DNA from 2 places in the Gottfriedia sp. OAE603 genome. Region 2 is predicted to be linked to the other one. Evidence: riboswitches for the same ligand, from Rfam matches in the RefSeq annotation. Region 2 holds a riboswitch; the other holds the start of a gene.
What was found. A riboswitch is a leader RNA that binds a small molecule or an ion and turns the genes downstream of it on or off. The one in region 2 is predicted to bind cobalamin.
Positions count from the first base shown of each region.

Region 1 (3,436 bases), 850 kb from region 2:
CATAAACGACGATTGTTTGGTAACCTTCCTTCACTTTTACTTGACCTCCATAAGGGATGTCGTGAATGATGATGCTTCCTTTTTGGTCAATCGAAAAATGTGCAATTTTATCATGATCTTCATCTAATAATACTATTTCATGATCATTTCCTAGAATTCTTACGCCGTCATTACAATCAACTTGTATTTTCCAATTTCCTAGTTTACTTAATAAGAAATGTTTCATCGTTTTTTTCTCCTATTTTGATCTTTAATAGTTACGCGTATAAATGAAGTGAATTTAGAAGAATCATGAAATAAAGTAGTGATCTTAATAAAATGTAAAACGCTGATTTAACAGCGTTCTATTTGATTTGTATATTATTTTTATTCATTATTATTTCGGAATATTCCAGTCTTGGTATTTCTTCATTGCTTTACGCGCGATAAAAAATCCAGCTACTAGTATGATTAACCAGATGATAATTAAGACAGAGTTACCGATAATGAATACTGTAGTATTTTTGAATCCTGTTGAGATATTTTTAAGATTGTCCTTAAATTTAGCAGTAATTCGGTCACTTACTGTTTTAGGTGGAGTAGTATCTGTTATTTCCGCTACTTCAGTAACAGAAAGATTGATCGTACTATAATTAATTAATGAATCGTACGTCTTTATTGTTGTTGTTAAACTTTCAATTTCATATCGAACGGTTGAAAGTTCTTTTTCAAGCTCTATGATATCACTTAACGAACCTGATTTTTTCAATAAGTTTAGTAGTCTTTCTTCTTGTATTTTTAAAGATTTTATTCTAGTTTCAGTATCAAAGTATTGGTTTGAAATATCTTCAGTTGAAATCGATTTAGAAGTCACATTTCCAATCGTGTTTATTTTAGATAAATAAGCATTTAGTTTATTAGTAGGAATTCGTAAAGTATATTGGGCAGTTCTTGAAGGGAAATCATCAATATTGTCTTCATTATATTTTTCAAGTATTGACGTACCAGTTATATGATTAGACTCGATATAACCATTAAACTCACTGACAGATTTTTCAAGTGTATCGATCGTTTTTTCGAATTTTTTTGTTTCAATCTCAAGATTAGCGGTTTTAATTAATTTACGTACGATTGCTGTTGTTGGTTTAGTACCTTCCTTAGCATCACTTTGATCGACAGTTTGTAGTTCTGCTTCTTGATGTGAAGATTTATCCAATTGCATAGATTTTTCACTTTCAATACCAGTCGAATTTGAACAAGCAGATACAAGAGAAATGACAAGGAGAAACAAACCAATTTTTTTAAAAACTTGTAAGTAATTCACCATTCATATTCACCTCTTTTATTTAATCGAACCTTTTTCATGTGTGACATTCTAAATATTGTTAAAATTTTCTAATTCAATCAACTATATCATAAGTAATCTATACTTCAAATAATGTAAGGAGCTTATCTAGGACTTTAGTTAGAAAAAAATAAATATTTTGACTATTAAATCGAAATATGACAAAATAATGAAAACTAAATAGTGGGAATAGGTGTGAATGTTTAATCGCAAGTATTAAACATTTGCTTAAAAGGGAAGTTTGGTGAAATTCCAACACGGTCCCGCCACTGTAATTGAGGAGTAAATAAATACATACCACTTATCTATTGATAGGGAAGGTTTTTATTTACGATGATCCAAAAGTCAGGAGACCTGCCTATTCTAACGACGCTGTTCGACCTACGAGAGATAGGGAGGTGCCTTATGTATTGGAAACTAACATGTAAGTATTCTGTTCATTTGTGTTTTCCTACTTAAGAGCATTTTTATCTCTATTAGATAAAAATGCTTTTTTATTTTCAAAAAAGGGAGTGTTTTATATGGTAAACATAAGTAATCTAGGATACCCAAGAATTGGTGAAAACCGTGAATGGAAGAAGACATTAGAGTCATTTTGGAAAGGAAATATCACAGAAAATCAATTTGAGAGCGAAATGAGGTCAATTAGACTTCAGTCAATCGAAAAGCAGCTTCGTTTAGGGATCGAGATTATTCCTGTAAATGATTTTACGTACTATGATCATGTTTTAGATTTTGCAACAATGTTTGGCTGGATTCCTACTCGTTTTGGAGACCTGTCTGAGCAACCTTCTTTGCATACATATTTTGCATTAGCTAGAGGGAATAAAGACCTAGTAGCATGTGAAATGACTAAATGGTTTAATACGAACTATCACTATATAGTCCCAGAATATCAATATGATCGTAAATCAAAATTATTATATAATAAACCACTAGCGTCATTCCTAGAAGTAAAAAATGAATTAGGTATCATAACGAAACCTGTTATTTTAGGTATTTATACGTTCACTCAGCTTTCAAAAGGATATAAAAAAGAAGATAAATATGCTGTCGTAAAAGAGTTATTACCGGTTTATATTCAAATGCTAAAAGAACTAGAAGATGCTGGAGTAGAATGGGTACAAATTGATGAGCCTGCTTTTGTGTTAGAAGAAACGAATGAAGATTTTCAGTTGATAAAAGAAATTTATTCTGAAATATGTGAGGCTCTTCCATCATTATCAATTATGCTTCAAACATATTTTGAAGGTGTTGAACAATATCATGAGCTGATCACAATCCCTGTTAAAGGAATTGGATTAGACTTTGTACATGGTAGAGAAGAAAATGTAAATGCATTGAAGAAATATGGATTTCCAGAAGATAAGGTATTAGCGTGCGGAATTGTGAATGGGAGAAATATTTGGAGGAACGATTTAGAAGAATCAATTCAATTGATCGAAACACTAAAATCACATATTCAACCAAAGGATTGGTGGATTCAACCTTCTTGTAGCTTATTGCATGTCCCAGTCACAAAGAAAAAAGAAGATTCATTAGAACCTACCGTACTTGCTGCATTAGCTTTTGCAGATGAAAAAATAGAAGAGTTAGTCGTGTTAAGGAAAGCATTAGAGTTTGGTAGTGATGCCGTAAAACAAGAAATTGAAAAAGTAAAACAAAGCTTCGAACATCTAAATAAACTAAATACCAAGTCAAATGACATAAGAAGTTTAAGTGAAGAAGATTTTAATAGAGCAATACCTTTTAAAGAACGATATCAGTTCCAAAAGGAAGCTTTGAATTTACCATTATTACCTACAACAACAATTGGTAGTTTCCCACAGACAAAAGAAATCAAAATTGCTAGACAACAATGGAGAAAAGGAGAGCTTTCAGAATCCGACTATCGTCATCAAATAAAATTGAAAATTAAGGAATGGATTGAACTTCAAGAATCGTTAGACTTAGATGTATTGGTACATGGAGAATATGAACGAACTGATATGGTAGAATATTTCGGTGAAAAGTTAAAAGGTTTTGCCTTTACTAAAAACGCATGGGTTCAATCATATGGTTCAAGATGTGTTAAACCACCGATTATACATAGTCGTGTAGAATTTATGAAAC
Region 1 is NZ_JBEUNN010000001.1:1,568,345-1,571,780, forward strand. Features, by position in the region: gene ABID96_RS07775 (hypothetical protein) at 1-226, opposite strand, end outside; gene ABID96_RS07780 (DUF4349 domain-containing protein) at 377-1,306, opposite strand; cobalamin riboswitch at 1,499-1,700, shown strand; gene metE (5-methyltetrahydropteroyltriglutamate--homocysteine S-methyltransferase) at 1,846-3,436, shown strand, end outside.
Region 1: linked by a shared signal. The riboswitch ahead of metE (5-methyltetrahydropteroyltriglutamate--homocysteine S-methyltransferase) and the one ahead of ABID96_RS12180 (ABC transporter substrate-binding protein) in region 2 are both predicted to bind cobalamin.

Region 2 (3,436 bases):
CTTGTATTGTCATTTTTAACATTTGTACTCATAGGATTCTTTGAGAAATTTTATATTGATCTTCAAGTACAAAATATGAAAGATGATGCAACGAAAATAGCTGGGTTAATCGAGAAAGGCCAATCAATTTCAGATGTTGAGTACTTATCTAATAATATTGTAAATCGTTATTCGAGAGTGATCATTTCTATTGAAGATGAAGAACCTTGGTACTCAAATAATAAATACGGCATTCAAGAATTACCCTTTGAAGAAATTCAAAAAGATCATGTTTTAAATAGAACGATTGAATACAAAGAAGATGTTAGTAAGCGCCTCGTATACGGTAAGAATAGCGAAAGAGAAAAGCTAGTAGTTGGTATAGCAATAAAGGATCAAAACCATCATGGTGCTGTCTATATGTATCAATCATTGCAGCCAGTTAAAGGGATGATTCATCAAACAACAAATTTTGTTTTACTTGCTGCTTCAATCGGGATTGTTTTAACGACTTTCTTCTCATTTTTCCTTTCATCTAAAATTACTGCGCCTCTTAGAAAAATGAAAGAAGTGGTCGGTGATATGACTTCCGGAAATTTTGATGCAAAAGTTCCGATTCACTCAAATGATGAGATTGGTGAACTTGCTTATTCTTTTAATAAAATGAGTAAGAAGTTAAACTTTAATATGAATGCGTTAAAACAAGAAAAAGAGAAAGTATCAAATATCATTACGAGTATGGTAGACGGAGTTATATCGATCAACAATGAAGGTAGAATTGTCACGACTAATCCACCGGCTGAACGATTTTTAAAAATGTTAAATGATGATGAACTTGAGAAGGATTCAGAACTAGTTTTGACAAAAGACTTATTAGATTTATATAAACTAGTAGTGGAAAGCGAAAAGAAGCAATTTATTGAATTGAATTTAGACCAAGGAAATTGGCAAATTGTGATGTCACCATTATACAATCAAACAAATATCCGCGGTGTTGTTGCAGTTATTCGAGATGTAACAGAACAAAGACGATTAGAAAAAATGAGAAAAGATTTTATTGCAAATGTATCTCACGAGTTAAGGACACCAATCTCATTATTACAAGGCTACAGTGAAGCAATTGTTGATGGCGTTGCAGAGTCTAAAGAAGAGATGCAGGAGCTGTCACAAATTATATACGATGAATCATTAAGGATGAGTAGATTAGTAAATGATTTATTAGACCTTGCGCGGATGGAAAATGGTTTTACCGAATTAAATCGTGAACCAGTACCAGTCATTCCCTTTGTAGATCGTATTATTCGAAAATTTAAAGCGCTAGCAAGAGAGAAGAACGTTTCACTTTTTGGTGAATTAGATGATATTAAACAAGTTACTGTTTTGATCGATGAAGATCGAATGGAACAAGTCTTTACAAATTTAATAGTAAATGCCATTACACATTCCAATGAAAATGGTAGAATCATCGTTTCTGTTTCGCAAAATAGTGAAGAGACTATTTTTGAATTCATTGATTCAGGTGCTGGTATTTCTACCGAAGATTTACCATTTGTGTTTGAAAGGTTTTATAAAGCCGATAAAGCACGAACTAGAGGTAAGAGTGGAACAGGCCTTGGTTTATCGATTGTTAAGAATATCGTTAACGCTCATGGCGGTTCTATTCAAGTATTCAGCGAAATAGGGCAAGGTACGACATTTAAAGTGAAAATACCACATTTTATACGAATAAATGAAAAAGTTGTAGAGTAATCTTGTTTCATATAAAACAATTAAATAAAATAATTGAATTCTCACTTATTATACTTTACGATTAATATAATGAAATATTGATGAATTTAGTGCGATAATCGCATAATAGGGAATCTGGTAAAGTCCAGAACTGTCCCCGCAACTGTAATGTGGACGAAACGAACAAACCACTGTTCCATTGGAATGGGAAGGTCGGAGTAGGTTGAAGCAAAGTCAGTAGACCTGCTAAATTCATCCGTTTTCAATTCTTCGGGGAGTGAGAATTTGAAGCAGCAGTTGCAAGTTTTACTTGTATTATTATGTTGTTTCGACCCCCGTTCAATAATATGAATGGGGTTTTTTTTGCTTTCCAACATACTAGGGGGAGAAATATGAAGAAAATCGTATCAAGTTTGTTTGTCGTATTATTATGTTTAGGTTTATTTGGGTGCAACAGTGAAACAGCACAAAAAGAAACAAATGTACCAAAAACTGAAGTTGCACAATTTCCTTTAACAGTTAAAGATTCTACTGATAAAGAAATTGAGATTAAAGAAGAGCCTAAAAAGATTATCTCATTAATACCAAGTAATACAGAAATCTTGTTCTCAATTGGAAAAGGAAAAAACGTGATTGGTGTAACTGACTTTGATAACTATCCTAAGGAAGTGAAAGGGATCGACAAGGTTGGTGGAAATAATGCTGATATGACTTATAACATTGAGAAAATCATTTCACTTCAACCAGATTTAGTATTAGCTCATGAATCTAGCCTAGGTATATCCGCAGATGGTTTAGAACAATTAAAACAAGCTGGGATTACAGTGTTTGTTGTGAAAAATGCTGAATCAATAAATGACGTATATGATACAATTAAAGAAATTGGTCAGATCACTGGAAAACTTGATGAATCAAAAAAAGTTGTAAGTGATATGAAAGAAAAGTTAGAGAAAATCAGCGATAAAACTGCTAATATTGGCACGAATCCATTAGTTTGGTTAGAAATTTCAGGACCTCCTGAAATATACACGGCAGGAAATGGAACGTTTCTTAATGAAATGATTTCAATTATTCATGCGAAAAACGTTGCAGAAAAAGAAAAAGGCTGGGTAATGTATAGTGAAGAGTCTGCAATTAAGGCTAACCCAGATGTTATATTAACTACATATGGTGATTATGTTCCTGATTTAGAGAAAGTTGTTTTAGAAAGAAAAAATTGGACATCTGTAAATGCAATTAAAAATAAACGAGTTTTTGATATTAATGCAGATACAACATCAAGACCTGGTCCAAGACTTGTTGAAGGAGTAGAAGAAATTGCTAAGGCGGTTTATCCAGAGGTTTTTAAATAAGAATATATTTTTACTTCCATCATTTGTTTTATTGTTATTATTTATTTTAGGGGTTTCGATAGGATCAACATCGATCCCCTTTTATTCTATTATTAAAAGCTTTTCAGATGCGTTTTTTAAAACGAATTTCGTCCCTGATGATATTCAAACGATTGTCATGAATATAAGAGTTCCTCGCGTATTATTAGCAGGTTTAGTGGGAGCGTGTCTCTCATTAGCAGGAGTTGCCTTTCAAGGCATATTAAAGAATCCATTAGCTGATCCTTTTACACTAGGTGTTTCCTCAGGGGCATCTGTAGGGGCAGTTTTTGTCTTGTATTTTCAGATTAGCTTACCAATCGTAACTTATTTTACATTACCTGTAGTCAGTATTCTTT
Region 2 is NZ_JBEUNN010000001.1:2,417,812-2,421,247, reverse strand. Features, by position in the region: gene ABID96_RS12185 (ATP-binding protein) at 1-1,728, shown strand, start outside; cobalamin riboswitch at 1,799-1,972, shown strand; gene ABID96_RS12180 (ABC transporter substrate-binding protein) at 2,100-3,059, shown strand; gene ABID96_RS12175 (FecCD family ABC transporter permease) at 3,025-3,436, shown strand, end outside.